DNA from 3 places in the Streptomyces sp. NBC_01450 genome. Region 2 is predicted to be linked to each of the others. Evidence: riboswitches for the same ligand, from Rfam matches in the RefSeq annotation. Region 2 holds a riboswitch; each other region holds the start of a gene.

Region 1 (5,526 bases), 220 kb from region 2:
GCTGCGGTACTGGGCGGCGGCGATCGAACCCAGTGCGTCGCGCGCCGTGTTGAGCCGGTCCTCCCTGCGCGCCGCCTCGTCGCGCAGCGCGTTCAGCCGCTGCTCGGCCTTGTGGGCCTTGTCCTTCGCGCCGTCGTACTTCTGGGTGGCGACCTCCGCCTCCTCGTACAACTTGTCCACCTTGGCCTTCACCTGTGCCGGCGACAGCTGCGGGTCCGCGTGCCCCGTCCCGTCGAAGCCCGTTGCCGTGGCCGCGCCCGCGAGGGCGATGGTCACGGCTGTGCGTGCCGTGTTTCCACCGAGCGAGCGCTGTCTGGGCTTTCGGTGCGCTGCCACGAGGGCCCACATCCTTCCCGGGGACTTGCGTACGACCGCCGGGGACGAGCGCGGTCAGCGGGGGACACGTCCGGCGGCGGCCCCCACAGGGGGAGCGGGCCGCCGCCGGACCTTTCTCGGCGGTGGTGTCCGGCTGCCGCCCCTGGCCAGGGCGGCGGTGGGGAGCCGGTCACCTGGTGGAGGACGCTAAACCTGAGAGTGATGCCCCGGAGACGCTATGTACGGAACTGACGCCACTGGATCGCGGAGCGACCGCATGTGACCGTGATCCCGGCCCGACGCCGTCGACTTCACGCGGTGTGATGACCGATGGGGCGGTTCCGGGACAATCGGTGGCTCCCAGGTGGTACGGGTCTACAGGGGGTGGGCCGGTGACAAGCGGGGTCAGGGTCGCCGATTAGGCTCCGGCCCCATGGACGTACTCATCCATTTCTTCGTCGGCCTGCACATCATCGGCATCGCGGCGCTGCTCGGCGGTTTCCTCACCCAGATGAAGGCGATGGGCCAGGGCACGGCCCGGTTCGTCCCCGGCATGCTGCACGGCGCGCTGACCATGCTGGTCACCGGCGTGATCCTGGTCGGCCTCAACCAGGCCGACGATCAGCACGTCAACACCATCAAGATCGGCGTCAAGCTCGCCCTGCTGATCGTGATCCTCGGCCTCGTCTATGTGAAGCGGGACGAGGAGAAGGTCGACAAGAGCCAGTTCGGCGTGGTGGGGCTGCTCACCATGGCGAACATCTTCATCGCGGTTCTGTGGACGTGATCGCGGCCGTGGCGGCGACGTAGTACCGGACCGTCCCCGCGGCGACCACCAGCCACGCCGCCACCGCGATCCACAGCATCACCTGCCCGGGCGTCCTGAGCCCCGGGACGTCCATGGCGGTGCCCACGGACAGTGTGGTCGCCGCCGTCATCCCCAACGGGAACACGGTCGACCAGCGGCGCACGTCGAAGCGCAGCCGTCGGCCAGACGGCCTCGGCGGCCAGCAGGACGACGCACCAGGCCAGGTCGAGCACCAGCAGCGCCGCGGTCACGGCACGCAGGACGCCCCTGTCGTCGAAGTTCCACAGGTACAGGCTCGCGCTGTCCGCGGAGATCAGCTTCGCCCCGGCCAGCGCGCCGACACAGCGCACCGCCGACGATCCAGTGGTCCCCGGCCCCGGTGACCACCTGCCGCCATTCGAAACGGGCCAGCGCGAACCCGTAGAGGACCAGCCCGAGCCAGAACAACACCAGCGCCGCGTGCGCGAGCCAGGCCGCCGACTCGCCCGCAGCGATCGTGGCCGCCGTCACGGTGAGCGACTCCGTGGCCACACAGCCGAGGAACACGGTCCCCGGCATACGCCCCCGCCACTGCCGTGTGACCCGCACGAGCAGCCCCGGCCACAGCACCGTGGCCAGCGCCAGCAGCGCCTCGGCCACGGTCTGCCGGCCCGCCACCGAGAACCGGGTCCCGAGCACGGCGGTCGCGGCGACGGCGGTCAGCGAACCGGGCGTCCCCGCCTCCGCGAGCCACCTCTCCCGCTCCCACAGCAGTCGTGCGGTGAAGGACACGGCCAGTCCCAGCCAGACGGCGCAGGCCACCGCGAAGGCGATGCCGGACAGCACCTCGTACCCCGTGAGACGCAGGGCGACCGACACGATGCCGGTCGCCATCACGACGGCCCCGGCCGCCGGCGGACGCTGCGCCCACCAGGCGCGGAAGGGGGAGGTGCGAGACATGGGCCGATGCTAAGGAGCCGTGCCGGTGCCGACGGTGGGCCACGCGCGCGTGGGCCTCAAAAACACCTGCACGCGCGCGGAGGGCTCGAAAACAGCCACACGCGCGCGTGCACCCGGAGAAATCGGCTCAGGATCCGCGCAGGATCAGCTGAGGATCAGCTCGGGAAACGCTCAGGCCGGCCGCACCACGCTGTGGATGATCGACGCGCCACCGTAGTAGATCGACTCCTCGCGGACATAGGCGCCGGGCTTCGGGGCGTGGATCATCATGCCGTTGCCGATGTAGATGCCGACGTGGCTGACGTCGTCGTAGAAGAAGACCAGGTCGCCGGGCCGGGCATCGGTCAGGGAGACCGTTGTGCCGGCGTTCACCTGGTCGGTGGTGACGCGCGGGAGGGTGACGCCGGCGGCCTTCCAGGCGGCCTGGGTGAGGCCGGAGCAGTCGTAGGAGCCGGGCCCGGTCGCGCCCCAGACGTACGGCTTGCCGATCTGGGTGCGGGCGAAGGCGAGGGCCTTGTCGGCCTTGGCGGTGTACGAGGAGTCGGTGGCCGAACTCCCGGAGGTGGCGGTGGAGCCAGTGGTCCCGGAGCCGGTCTGCTGCTGGGCGGCCGCCTCCTGGGCCTTCTTCTCCGCCGCGGCCTGCTGCTGGGCCAGCTCCGCCGCCTTGCGGTCGGCCGCTTCCTGCTTCTTCTTCTCGATCGCGGCGAGCCGCGTCTTCTCCTCGGCGGTCAGCTTCGAGAGCAGGTCGCGCGCCTCGGCGAGCTTGCGCTGGACGTCGGCCTTGGACGTCTTCAGCGCGCTCTGCGTCGTGGTGAGCGTCCGCAGGCTCTCGGAGGCCTCCGTGCGCTTCTTGGTGGTGGCGGCCTGCTCGGTGACGTAGTCGTCGACGGCCGCCTTCTGGCGGGTGGTCAGACGGTCCATCAGCTGGGTCTGGTCGAAGTAGTCCTGCGGATTGTCGGCCAGCAGGAGGCTCGCGGTGTCGGGAGCCGCGGCGCCGGTGCGGTACTGCGCCGCGGCGAACGAACCCAACTCCTCGCGCGCGGTGTTGAGCTTCTCGGTGCGCTGGGCCACGTCGTCGAGGAGGGAGGCGACGCGCTTGCGCTGCTGGGCGGTCTTCTCCCTGGTCGCGTTGTAGTTCTCGGTCGCCGTCTCCGCCTGGTGGTAGAGGTCGTCGACCTTCTTCTCGACCTCTTCAATGCTCGGCTTGGAATCGGCCGAGGGCGCGGCGTTCGCCGTCTGGGAGAGCAGGGCCACGGAGGTGAGGGCCGCCGTGGCGAGGACGGGGGTCCGTATACCCGCTATGCGCGTACCCGTAGGACTCGACTTGCGATGCGACGCCAAGGGTGGCGACTCCTTCCGTCATCCGCCTACCGAGTTAGCTGTCGGGTTCGGGCGGGTGCTTCCGGAAGGTTTGCCCTACGGTCCTTGCCCCGCAGGGCGGTTGGACCGATTCACCCCAAGGTCGGTTGGGTCCCCGGCTCCGGCTGCCACGCGGGCGCACCGGACTCGGCGGAGGCCGCACGGCCCGGCGATGTTCGCCGGTTGGGTCGAGCGGCCTGCCCGGCACGCTAGCCAACTCATAAGCGTTCTGTGAAGTTTGATGTGCGATATGCCCGATACATTTTCGTGACCTTGATCTCGGGGCCATTGATCGTCGCTGACCGTATTGAATCGATCCTGAACGGTGACGGCGCCTTCGTACGGGAAAGGGATCATGTGCGGTCGTGGAAAAACCGGTCGGGTTTCCGGGGTGGCCGCGGGTTGTCAGTGCGGCCGCCTAGACTCGGAGAGCGATGAGCAGCCTCTTTGATGACAGCTTTCTGGCGGACCTCCAGCCTTCCGGGGCCCACGAGGAAGAGCCCCCGCCGCCGCCCGAGGACGCGGCGCCGGAGCCGCTTCCGGACGACCTGTTCGGCGGCCGCTTCGACGCGCCCGCGAGCCGGGACACGTACTACCGCGACGGCGCGCACCGCCCCGCCGTGGACCCGGCGGCCCTGCTGGACGGGCTGAACGAGAACCAGCGCGCGGCCGTGGTGCACTCCGGCTCCCCGCTGCTCATCGTGGCCGGCGCGGGCTCCGGCAAGACGCGGGTGCTCACGCACCGCATCGCCCATCTGCTGGGCGAGCGCCATGTCCACCCCGGCCAGATCCTCGCGATCACCTTCACGAACAAGGCCGCCGGCGAGATGAAGGAGCGCGTCGAGCAGCTGGTCGGCCCGCGCGCGAACGCGATGTGGGTGATGACCTTCCACAGTGCGTGTGTGCGGATCCTGCGCCGCGAGAGCAAGCAGCTCGGCTTCACCTCCTCGTTCTCGATCTACGACGCCGCCGACAGCAAGCGGCTGATGGCGCTCGTCTGCCGTGACCTGGATCTCGATCCCAAGCGATTCCCGCCCAAGTCCTTCAGCGCCAAGATCTCGAACCTGAAGAACGAGCTGATCGACGAGGAGGATTTCGCCGCCCAGGCCGCCGACGGCTTCGAGAAGACCCTCGCCCAGGCCTACGCGATGTACCAGTCGCGGCTGCGCGAGGCCAACGCGCTCGACTTCGACGACCTGATCATGACCACGGTCAACCTGCTGCGCGCCTTCCCGGACGTCGCCGAGCACTACCGCCGCCGCTTCCGTCACGTCCTGGTCGACGAGTACCAGGACACGAACCACGCGCAGTACGCCCTGGTCAGGGAGCTCGTCGGCCCGGCCGCCGGTGACCGGGCCGCGGACGTGTCGGCCGCCGCGGGCGACCTCGAGCCCGCCGAGCTGTGCGTCGTGGGCGACGCCGACCAGTCGATCTACGCCTTCCGCGGCGCGACCATCCGCAACATCCTCCAGTTCGAGGAGGACTACCCGGACGCGACGACGATCCTGCTGGAGCAGAACTACCGCTCCACCCAGACGATCCTGTCCGCCGCCAACGCGGTCATCGAGCGCAACGAGTCCCGCCGCCCCAAGAACCTGTGGACCAACGCGGGCGCCGGTTCGAACATCACCGGTTATGTCGCGGACACCGAGCACGACGAGGCCCAGTTCGTCGCCGACGAGATAGACCGTCTCACCGACGCGGGCGAGGCCAAGGCGGGAGACGTCGCGGTCTTCTACCGGACGAACGCCCAGTCCCGTGTCTTCGAAGAGATCTTCATCCGCGTCGGCCTGCCCTACAAGGTCGTCGGCGGCGTCCGCTTCTACGAGCGCAAGGAGGTCCGGGACGTCCTCGCGTACCTCAGGGTCCTGGCCAACCCCGAGGACTCGGTCCCGCTGCGCCGCATTCTGAACGTTCCCAAGCGCGGCATCGGCGACCGCGCCGAGGCCATGATCGACGCGCTCTCGCAGCGCGAGAAGATCAGCTTCGCGCAGGCGCTGCGCCGCGTCGACGAGGCGTACGGGATGGCGGCGCGGTCGACGAACGCCGTGAAGCGGTTCAACACGCTCATGGAGGACCTCCGCACGATCGTCGAGTCCGGCGCG
Region 2 (5,526 bases):
GCCGCTCGCGATGTTCACGGGCGTGAAGGTCCGCTCCTGGCCACCGCACGCGGGCATGACGGCGAACGCGTACGTCGTCGACAATCCGGAACTCGCCGATCTCGCCGCGCGTTTCATCAAGCAGATCGGCTTCAGCGGCGTCATCGACCTCGACCTGCGCTTCGACCGGCGCGACGGACAGTACAAACTCCTCGACTTCAACCCCCGGATGGGCGCGCAGTTCCGGCTCTTCGAGAGCGAGTCGGGGATCGACGTCGTCCGCGCCATGCATCTCGACCTGACCGGGCGCACCGTTCCCGAAGGGGAACAGCGGGCCGGCCACCGGTACATCGTGGAGAACATCGACCTACCGGCCCTGCTCGCCTACCGACGCAGCGGCTATACGACCCCGCACGCGCCGGCGCGCGCAAGCGGTACGGAGCTGGCCTGGCTGGCGGGTGACGACCTGCGGCCGTTCTTCACGATGCTCGCGCGCTTTGTACGGCCGGGTGCGAGACATCTGTATCAGCTGTGGCGGACCAACCGCCGTGGCAGCAGTACGAGTGCGACCACGAAGTGACGAAAGTACGTCCTGGGGAGGGGACTTCGTGATTCATCCGGTAGCAGTCATCGGTGCCGGCCCGTTCGGCCTGTCCACCGCCGCCCATCTGCGGGCGCGCGGCATTCCGGTGCGTGTGTTCGGCCAGCCCATGGTGAGCTGGCGTGATCACATGCCCCAGGGAATGCTTCTCAAGTCGACCCCGGTCGCGTCCAGCCTGGACGCCCCGCAGCCCGGCCACACGATCGCCGACTACTGCGACGCGGCGGGGATACGCCGGCTCGTCACGGACGAGGACATCATCCCGGTCGAGACGTTCATCGCGTACGGCGAGTGGTTCCAGCAGAAGCTGGTGCCCGAGCTGGAGCGGGTGCGCGTCGTGTCCGTCGACCGCCGGGGCCGCGAGGGCTTCGAACTCAAGCTGGACTCCGGGGAGTCGTTCACGGCGCGGGCGGTCGTCGTGGCCACCGGTCTGTACGGACTCGCCCACTTGCCGCCCGAGCTCGGCGGCGCGGCGGCGGACGGACCCACACCCACCGGCCCCGTCTCGCACAGCTCCCAGCACCACGAGCTCAGCCGGTTCTCCGGCAAGGAGCTGATCGTCGTCGGCGCGGGCCAGTCCGCCCTGGAGACAGCGGCGCTCGCGGCGGAGGCGGGCGCGCGGGTGCGGGTGGTGTCCCGGGGCAAGGGCAGGGTGGCCTTCGGCGCGCCGCCCTGGAAGCAGCCGAAGCTGCGTCCCGAGTCGCCGTTCGGACGTGCATGGTCCCTGTGGGCGCTCAGCTACTACCCCCACCCCTACCGCTATCTGCCCGCCGAGGCCCGGCACTACCTGGTCCGCCGGGTGCTCGGACCGCTCGGCGCGTGGTGGCTGCGCGACCGCTTCGAGGGCAAGGTCGAGGTCAGCGAGGTCTCCGGGATCGTCCGCGCCGACGTCTCCGACGGGCGTCCGGTGCTCTCCGTCCAGACCCTGGGCGGCCGGAGCGAGGAGCTCTCCGCCGACCATGTCATCGCGGCGACCGGTTATCGCGTCGACATCGCCGCGATGGACTTCCTGGGGCACGAGTTGCGTACGGCGCTCGCGGTGAGCCGCGGCACCCCCAAGCTCGGTGCCGGGTACCGGTCCTCGGTGCCCGGGCTGTACTTCACGGGGCTGCCGGCGGCGGCTTCGTACGGGCCGGTGATGCGGTTCGTGTGCGGTACGGAGTTCGCTTCGCCGCGGTTGGCCAAGCACTTGGCGGGCGCGCACGGGTGAGGCGTCCGGGGGCCGTACGGTCGAGGGGGCGGTGGCTTGTGGGCCACGCCCCCGGGCCGAGCCCAACCCGCAGCGCCGGAGCTCGTGTTGGGGTCGGACAGCCAAAGTCACCGGAGCCGCGTCATCCTCTGGAGTGACATTCCGGTCGGAGTCTTTTCGTACCGCCCGCCTCGGTGGACGGGGGCCGAAGTGGACTTTGTACGCCCGGTACGCCCCGTACGGTGAACGGCGTTGCTGTCGGGATACCGGACGTCGTCTGGTTCACGCCGGGCCGACGAGTCGTTCGATCCGTATTCTTCGGATCATGGCCGCTCCGACTGCATATTCACTTATCGCCACTGACCTGGACGGAACGCTGCTCCGCGGCGACGACACCCTCTCCGACCGGTCCCGGGCCGTGTTGGCGAGGGTGGCCGAGGCGGGCGCCCGGCACCTGGTCGTGACGGGGCGCCCGGCGCCGAGAGTACGACCGCTGCTCGACGAACTCGGCGGCGCGGGGCTGGCGGTGTGCGGGCAGGGGGCGCAGCTGTACGACGCGGCGGCGGACCGTCTGCTGTGGTCGGTGACCCTGGACAGGGAACTCGCGGAGACCGCGATCGGCAAGATCGAAGCGGAGGTCGGACTGCTCTACGCCGCTGTGGACCAGGACGGTGTGGACGGGCTGACGCTCATCGAGCCGGGGTATGTGATGCCGCATCCGACGCTTCCCGCGGTACGGGTGCACCACCGCGACGACCTGTGGACGAAGCGGATCAGCAAGGTGTTGCTCCGTCACCCCTCGCTGTCCGACGACGAGTTGGCGTCAGCGGCCCGGAGCGTGGTCGGCTCCCTGGCCACCGTCACCATGTCGGGGCCCGGGACCGTCGAACTCCAGCCATGCGGCGTGACCAAGGCGACGGGTCTCGCGCTCGCCGCCGCCCATCTCGGCCTCACTCCCGCCGCCACCATCGCCTTCGGTGACATGCCCAACGACATCCCTATGTTCGACTGGGCCGCCCATGGGGTCGCCATGGCCAACGCCCATCCGGAGTTGAAGGCGGTGGCCGACGAGGTGACGCTGTCGAACGAGGACGACGGGATCGCGGTGGTGCTGGAGCGGTTGTTCCCGTGCCCGCCGGTTCAGTCCCGAGAGTTCTCGGAGTTCTCAGGGTCCTCGGAGTCTCGAGAGCCCTCAGAGTCCCGAGAGCCCTCGGAGTCCCAAAGGTCCGGAAAGTCTGATGGGTCCTATTCGTCCCGTCAGGCTTCTGGGCCCCTTTGGCCCCGGCAGGCGCACCAGCCCTACCAGTCGTATCAGTAGGCCCCGTGGACGTTGTCGATCGAGCCGTACCTCGCCGCCGCGTAGTTGCAGGCCGCCGTGATGTTCGCCACCGGGTCGTAGGGATCCATTGACGTGCCCGGCACGTGGTAGGCCTTGAACGTCGGGTCGATGACCTGGAGGAGGCCCTTGGAGGGGATGCCGGCAGCGGCGTTGGAGTCCCACTTGTTGATGGCCAGGGGGTTTCCGGAGGACTCGCGCATCACGTTGCGGTAGATGCCGTTGTAGGTCCCGGGTATCCGGTGCTGGGCCATGATGGCCAGCGAGTGCTTGATCCAGCCGTCGAGGTTGTTCGTGTACGTCTTCGCGGAGGCCTGGGTGGCGGTCGCCGGCTTCGCTTTGGTACCGCCATGGACGGTTTTGGTGCCCACGGTCAGGGTGAGGCCCGTGCGGAGCGCCGACGGGTCGGGGCCGATGACCGCGCGGTTGGCCTTGTACAGCTTCGCCACGCCGCCGCTCGTGGGGTTCTTCTGCGCGATCTTGGACAGTGTGTCGCCCGCGACCACCTTGTACGTGATGAGCTGGACGTCCGGGGTGGTGGCGGCCTGTGCGCCGGTCGCGCCCACGATCGGAAGGGCGAGCGCGGCTCCACCCGTTCCCACGGCGAGGATGCCCCGGACGAGGGTGTTGCGGGTCTTGGATCTGCGGTGCTTGCCAAGTGCGGCCATGCGAGTTCCTCTCCGGTGCCTGCGAGGTGAGCTGTCGGGTTCGGGCGGAGCTGCCCGGCCGCACGGTGTGTGCGGTTTCACCCCTAGCCGTTCCGGTGTGCGGATCGGCGACTTACCTGGGTCCCCCGCTCCTGCCGTGCGTGCGTCTGTGTGGGTGGGTGGAATATTCCGGTCGGCGGCAGGATTGGGCGGTCCGTCCGGATCGACGTGAACGTATGCGAGAGCACATGTCCGGAACAAGCCCTCATTTCCCGGTGTAGATCGCTTTCACCTGGGCAAATCGAGGGATGAATTGCCCGATTTTTCCGGAACGTGCCACTCAACTTGCCTTATGCGAAGGGGGAGTCGTCAAGGGAGGGTAAATATTCCGCCCCACGTGGACGTGACCCAATTCACGAGACCAAGCGTGAGTAATGCCGCACTGGCGGCAAATCGGACATCAGGATCCGAGTGTCCGGGCCGATGAACCCGCGGGTGGAGCCGGGTGTGCCTCCCGCACGGACGGGCCAGTGTCGGGGTGGCCGCCGGGGAGCCGGCCGGTGTGGGGCTTGAAGTAGAGGCCGCGGGACCGGCATTCGGGGAGTTCGTGGCACATCAGGTCCGGGTATGGCCCGAACTCCTGCCCCGCATAAGCCCCGTTGGTCCTCGCCGACGCCTCGCCGCCGCCGTCGGCATTTCGGTCCGTCGTGCGGGCGATCCTCTTCTCCCATGTCCGATGGAGGGCGACCTCGTCGCCGTCCTTGCGGACCGGTTCGTTGGAGGTGGTGAACTCCCGGGCGTCGCAGCCGATTTCGCGGCGCGTCTCGATCCGGGCGTCCCGGTGCGGCTCCGGGCGGTACGGCGTGGCTCCGGGGGGTGCGGACGGACCGACCTCGTTGAGCGGACGCGGGTGGAGAGCGGGTCCGACTCCCTTGCTCGCGACGGGAGTTCGAGGAAGCTGCCCGCCGGGCCCAAGGCGAACCCCGCCTCCGAGCCCGGATTCCAGGAGACCGCCTGATCGGGGTCGTGAACGCGCCGGCAGGTCCAGAGCGCCCCGGGGCACCACTGTCGAGGAACCGTCGGCAGCGACGTCGCACACCCGGGCGATCACCTGGCCTCAGGGGGAGTGGGGGAGTGGGACTGGGGGGGGGAGGGCCGGACGGTGTCACCCACCCAGCGGCCGGCGGCTGCTCCATCACGCCCGGGCCCGGATCGGCGAGCGAGCCGGGGCCGGGATTGTTGATCACGCCGAGGCCGGGTCGGTGGCTCATGCCGGGGTCGCGCCCGGGGACGCTCGTACTGGTCGGCCTCAGCCGGCGGTCCCACCACCTCGGCGTCTCCTGGAGGAAGCCGGTCGCCGGGCCCGGCGGCAGATCCCGGTCCGGGTGCTGGTGGCATCAGGGGCCGATCGGGGCGCGCACACGGTCGGCGGGGAGGTTCTCGACCAGCCGCGGCACCGTGTCGCGGTAGGGGTCGTGCCGGCCGTCCGCCGCCAGGACGGCGGCCGGGATCCCTTCGTGTCCTCCGTCCGCGTGCACACCGGCGTGGCGCCAGTACGCGTCCCGGGCCGGGTGGGACAGCCACGTATGGATGAACGGCTCCACCGTCTCCAGACGCTTCACCCGCGTGTCGCGCCACATCACCTGGCCCACGTGCGCCGGGTCCGGCGGACGGGTGACGTCGGTGAGCGCCGTGGCCGCCCGGGCGTGCGTCTCGACGGCGGGGACGGAACCTCCCATGTGGCGCTGGTCGTTGTCATAGGGCTCGTCGGTCG
Region 3 (5,526 bases), 1.7 Mb from region 2:
CGGTTCCGATCGCTCACGGCGAACGGAAGTCCGGCCTCCCACCTCAGGAATTCTCGCTCTCGGCGTACGAGGTGCGGGAACTTCGCCACCTGTCGGCGCGCTTGCATACAGTGGCAGGACCGGCAGGAATTCTGCAGTTTCCGCGATCGAAGGGACGTACATGCCCATGGGTCACACGGCCACAGCTGAGGCAGGCTCCGGCGGCCTGACAGCGACAGAGCACCGCCTGGCCAACGGCCTGCGCGTGGTGCTCTCCGAGGACCACCTGACCCCGGTCGCGGCGGTGTGCCTCTGGTACGACGTCGGCTCACGGCACGAGGTCAAGGGCCGTACCGGCCTTGCTCACCTTTTCGAGCACTTGATGTTCCAGGGCTCGGGCCAGGTGAAGGGCAACGGCCACTTCGAACTGGTGCAGGGCGCGGGTGGCTCCCTCAACGGAACGACCAGTTTCGAGCGCACCAACTACTTCGAGACGATGCCCGCCCACCAGCTGGAGCTCGCGCTCTGGCTGGAGGCCGACCGCATGGGCTCGCTGCTGGCCGCGCTCGACGACGAGTCCATGGAGAACCAGCGGGACGTCGTCAAGAACGAGCGCCGCCAGCGCTACGACAACGTGCCCTACGGCACCGCTTTCGAGAAGCTGACCGGGCTCGCCTACCCCGAGGGCCACCCGTACCACCACACCCCGATCGGGTCGATGGCGGACCTGGACGCGGCGACCCTGGAGGACGCCCGCGCCTTCTTCCGCACCTACTACGCGCCGAACAACGCGGTGCTCTCCGTGGTCGGGGACATCGACCCGGAGCAGACGCTCGCCTGGATCGAGAAGTACTTCGGCTCCATCCCCGGGCACGACGGCAAGCCCGCCCCGCGCGACGGCGCGCTGCCCGAGGTCATCGGCGAGCAGCTGCGCGAGGTCGTCGAGGAGGAGGTTCCGGCGCGCGCCCTGATGGCCGCCTACCGGCTCCCGGAGGACGGCACGCGCGCGGCCGACGCGGCCGACGTGGCGCTCACCATCCTCGGTGGCGGCGAGTCGTCCCGGCTCTACAACCGGCTCGTACGCCGTGACCGCACCGCCGTCGCGGCCGGGTTCGGGCTGCTGCGGCTCGCCGGAGCGCCGTCCCTGGGCTGGCTGGACGTGAAGACGTCCGGTGACGTCGAGGTCCCGGTGATCGAGTCCGCCGTCGACGAGGAGCTCGCCCGGTTCGCCGAGGAGGGCCCCACGGACGAGGAAATGGAGCGCGCCCAGGCCCAGTTGGAGCGCGAGTGGCTGGACCGGCTGGGCACGGTCGCGGGCCGCGCCGACGAACTGTGCCGGTACGCGGTCCTGTTCGGCGACCCCCAGCTCGCCCTGACGGCCGTACAGCGCGTCCTGGACATCACGGCCCAGGAGGTCAAGGAGGTCGCCAAGTCCCGTCTGCGCCCCGACAACCGCGCGGTGCTCGTGTACGAGCCGATCGCTGCCGACACCACCGAAGAGGACGAGGAGGCGGCGAAGTGACCGAGCTCGCCACCATGGACTTCCACCCGCAGCCCCAGGCCGGCCGGCCCAAGCCCTGGGCCTTCCCGGCGCCCGAGCGCGGCACGCTGGACAACGGCCTGACCGTGCTGCGCTGCCACCGCCCCGGCCAGCAGGTCGTCGCCGTCGAGGTGCTGCTCGCCGCGCCGCTGGAGGCCGAGCCCGCGGGCCTCGACGGCGTCGCCACGATCATGGCGCGCGCCTTCTCCGAGGGCACCGACAAGCTCTCCGCCGAGGAGTTCGCCGCGGAGCTGGAGCGCTGCGGCGCCACTCTCGACGCGCACGCCGACCACCCCGGCGTACGGCTGTCGCTCGAAGTGCCCGTCTCGCGCCTGCCCAAGGCGCTCGGTCTGCTCGCCGACGCCCTGGCGGCACCGGCGTTCGCGGACAGCGAGGTCGAGCGACTGGTGCGCAACCGGCTCGACGAGATCCCGCACGAGACGGCCAACCCGGCCCGCCGCGCCGCCAAGGAGCTCTCCAAGGAGCTGTTCCCGGCGACCTCGCGCATGTCGCGCCCGCGCCAGGGCACCGAGGAAACCGTCCAGAAGATCGACTCGGCGGCCGTCCGCGCCTTCTACGACAAGCACGTGCGTCCCGCCACGGCCACCACCGTGATCGTCGGCGACCTGACCGGCGTCGACCTCGACGAGCTGCTCGCCGAGACGCTCGGCGACTGGACCGGCTCGTCCGGCGAGCCGCGCCCCGTGCCGTCGGTCACCGCCGACGACACCGGCCGCGTGATCATCGTGGACCGCCCCGGCGCGGTCCAGACGCAGCTGCTCATCGGCCGCGTCGGCGCCGACCGGCACGACCGTGTGTGGCCCGCCCAGGTGCTCGGCACGTACTGCCTCGGCGGCACCCTCACCTCGCGTCTGGACCGCGTCCTGCGCGAGGAGAAGGGCTACACCTACGGTGTGCGGGCGTTCGGCCAGGTCCTGCGGGCCGCTCCGGACGGAACCGGTATCGCGATGCTCGCCATCAGCGGTTCCGTGGACACCCCGAACACCGGCCCGGCGCTCGACGACCTCTGGAAGGTGCTGCGCACCCTCGCCGCCGAGGGGCTGACGGACGCCGAGCGCGACATCGCCGTGCAGAACCTGGTGGGGGTGGCGCCCCTCAAGTTCGAGACCGCGGCGGCCGTCGCGGGCACGCTCGCGGACCAGGTCGAGCAGTACCTGCCGGACGACTACCAGGCGACGCTGTACCAGCAGCTCGCCGCGACCGGCACCGTGGAGGCCACCGCGGCCGCCGTGAGCGCGTTCCCGGTGGACCGTCTGGTGACCGTCCTCGTCGGTGACGCCGCGCAGATCCAGGAGCCCGTCAAGGCCCTCGGAATCGGTCAAGTGACCGTCGTGTCGGCGGAGTAGAGGCTCAACAGAGGCCGGCGGGACGTCGGCCGGAAGCGGAGCCGCACGCGGAGCGGAAGAGCGCGACTCCGTAGGGCCCGGGTGACTGAAGAGTCGCCCGGGCCCCTTTTTGCTCGGATTTTCGCCCGGGCCTCATCCCCAAGATGTCCGTATTGGTAGGGAGGTTGCCCGTCTGCCCTGTGGCATGCACTACAAAAGCCGTGATCCGTTTGTTGATTGAAAGACGCCCCGTCTAGCGTCGGTCCGGCTGTTCGTCAGGCAGTGCGCCGCGCCCGCGGCACCGGACAGTCATCGCCGAGTCCCCGTACGGCGCGAGCCAGGGGAGCCGGGGACCCACACGCAGTCCCTGGGGTGAATCGGACGCCCTCCCCGGAGGGAGTCCGTAGGAGACCTTCCTGCTCCGAACCCGTCAGCTAACCCGGTAGGCGAGAGGGAAGGAAAGGATCAGCCCCTACATGGCGTTCACCTGTGGCCCCGGGAAACACCGCCGTCCGAGCCGCGTGAAGCGCTCCACCACGAACGCCGTCGGCGTCGCCGCGCTCACCACCACCGGTGTCATCGGAACCCTGGCCGCTCCGGCGCTCGCCGCGGACGCCTCCGTCGAGCAGACCGGACTGACCCAGGCCGTCACCCTCGGGGACAAGGTCGCCGCCCAGATCGACGCGCAGGCCGCCGCCCAGCAGCGCGCCGCCGACGAGGCCGCCGCGCGCAAGAAGGCCGAGGAAGCCGCGCGGAAGAGGGCCGCCGAGGAGGCGAAGAAGGAGCGCGAGGCCAAGGAGCGTGCCGCCCGTGCCGCCGAGCGCAAGCGTCTCAACACCTTCGTCCTGCCGATCACCGGCTCGTACATCTCCACCGGCTACAAGACCGGTGGCAGCCTCTGGTCCTCCGGCAGTCACACCGGCGTCGACTTCCACGCCGCCTCCGGGACCTCGGTCCACGCGGTCGGCTCCGGCACGGTCGTCACGGCCGGCTGGGGCGGCGCCTACGGCAACCAGATCGTCCTGAAGATGCACGACGGCACCTACACGATGTACGGCCATCTGTCGTCCATCGGCGTCTTTGTGGGGCAGACGGTCACCCCGGGCCAGCAGATCGGCCTCTCCGGCTCCACCGGGAACACCACCGGGCCGCACCTCCACTTCGAGGCCCGCACGACGGCGGAGTACGGCTCCGACATGGACCCGGTCGCCTACCTCCGCGCGCACGGCGTGAACGTCTGACGCCCGTACACCCCGAACGTCCGACGACCGGCGTCAACACTTCAGAAGCCCCGGCTCCCCCGAGCCGGGGCTTCGTCGTTTCGAACGGCTGTCTGTCCAAAAAATATCCATGGATTCCGGCCCGCCATCGGAAATTCCGGCTCTCTGCAATAGAGTCGGTGAACAAGCGTCAATCGACCGCGTTTCGCGGGGATTAAGGCGGAGGTCCGGTCATGCGCGTTCCCGCGCACTCGGTATGCACGGCGATCCGTGATGACATCGTCGCGGGTGTCTACGAGCGCGGCAGCCGGCTCACCGAGGAACTACTCGCGCGTCGCTACGGCGTCTCGCGGGTCCCCGTGCGCGAGGCCCTGCGCACGCTGGAGGCCGAGGGCTTCGTCGTCACCCGTCGGCACGCGGGCGCGTGCGTCGCGGAGCCCACCGAGCAGGAGGCGGCGGACCTGCTGGAGATGCGCATGCTCCTGGAGCCGCTGGGCGCCGCCAGGGCCGCGCAGCGGCGCACCGAGGCCCACCTCAAGGTGCTTCGAGGCCTGGTCAGACTGGGCCAGGAGCGGGCCAGGAGGGGGAACAGCGAGGATCTGCGCTCGCTCGGCGGCTGGTTCCACGAGACCCTCGCGCAGGCCTCCGGAAGCCCCGCTCTGACCTCTACGCTGGCCCAGCTGCGGCACAAGATCGCCTGGATGTACGCGGTCGAGGCGCCGGCCAACCCGGCGGAGTCCTGGGCGGAGCACGGCGGGATCGTGGACGCGGTGGCGCGCGGCGACAGCGAGCGGGCGCGGGCCGTCACGGCGCTGCACACGGAGCGCGCGGCGGTCGCGCACCGGCTGCGTTTTCCCGGCGGGGGAGATCGTCCGGAGCGCGTGAGGACTTCGCAACATCCCGTAAACATGACGGGCGTGCGTCATTAACACCGGCACCGTATACAAAGAGGGGTAATTCGCGGGGGATTATTTCCGCTGCCCGCAATTAGGAAAAGCGAAGGGCCCGCCCGATGTTTTCAGGCGAGCCCTTCGAATGCGTACGGGGCGGGGTCTTTTGGTGCGAAGACCACCCCGGCCATCAATTCGGGAACCCCGGGTGGGGGCTCCTTCTCAGACGGTCTCGGGGAGCTCCTCGAGACCCTCCGCCACCAGCTTCGCCAGCCGGTCGAGCGCGGCGTCCGCACCCTCGGCGTCCGAGGCGAGGACGATCTCCTCGCCGCCCTGGGCGCCGAGGCCGAGGACCGCCAGCATGGAGGCCGCGTTGACGGGGTTGCCCTCCGCCTTGGCGATCGTCACGGGGATACCGGAGGCCGTGGCCGCCCGGACGAAGATGGAGGCGGGACGGGCGTGGAGGCCCTCGGCCCAGCCGACGTTGACGCGGCGCTCAGCCATGTGATGCTGCCCTTCAGGTGTTCAGGGTTGTCTAGACCAGTGTTCCA

Evidence for each region. Region 2 has a riboswitch for cyclic di-AMP ahead of OG568_RS22555 (transglycosylase SLT domain-containing protein). Riboswitches for the same ligand answer to the same signal wherever they lie in the genome.
Region 1: it holds a riboswitch for cyclic di-AMP, as region 2 does, so the genes downstream of both, OG568_RS21450 (C40 family peptidase) here and OG568_RS22555 (transglycosylase SLT domain-containing protein) in region 2, are expected to answer to the same signal.
Region 3: it holds a riboswitch for cyclic di-AMP, as region 2 does, so the genes downstream of both, OG568_RS14960 (M23 family metallopeptidase) here and OG568_RS22555 (transglycosylase SLT domain-containing protein) in region 2, are expected to answer to the same signal.

Annotation. Positions count from the first base shown of each region.
Region 1 covers NZ_CP109480.1:4,823,028-4,828,553, reverse strand. The annotation lists gene OG568_RS21465 (C40 family peptidase) at 1-336, opposite strand, end outside; gene OG568_RS21460 (hypothetical protein) at 749-1,102, shown strand; partial or broken gene OG568_RS21455 (tellurite resistance/C4-dicarboxylate transporter family protein) at 1,080-2,062, opposite strand; gene OG568_RS21450 (C40 family peptidase) at 2,234-3,403, opposite strand; cyclic di-AMP (ydaO/yuaA leader) riboswitch at 3,412-3,584, opposite strand; gene pcrA (DNA helicase PcrA) at 3,856-5,526, shown strand, end outside.
Region 2 covers NZ_CP109480.1:5,041,879-5,047,404, reverse strand. The annotation lists gene OG568_RS22570 (carboxylate--amine ligase) at 1-559, shown strand, start outside; gene OG568_RS22565 (FAD-dependent oxidoreductase) at 588-1,790, shown strand; partial or broken gene OG568_RS22560 (HAD family hydrolase) at 2,095-2,895, shown strand; gene OG568_RS22555 (transglycosylase SLT domain-containing protein) at 3,081-3,773, opposite strand; cyclic di-AMP (ydaO/yuaA leader) riboswitch at 3,777-3,940, opposite strand; partial or broken gene OG568_RS22550 (CocE/NonD family hydrolase) at 5,042-5,526, opposite strand, start outside.
Region 3 covers NZ_CP109480.1:3,359,501-3,365,026, reverse strand. The annotation lists gene OG568_RS14970 (M16 family metallopeptidase) at 161-1,501, shown strand; gene OG568_RS14965 (M16 family metallopeptidase) at 1,498-2,886, shown strand; cyclic di-AMP (ydaO/yuaA leader) riboswitch at 3,169-3,329, shown strand; gene OG568_RS14960 (M23 family metallopeptidase) at 3,342-4,106, shown strand; gene OG568_RS14955 (GntR family transcriptional regulator) at 4,319-5,014, shown strand; gene OG568_RS14950 (HPr family phosphocarrier protein) at 5,198-5,479, opposite strand.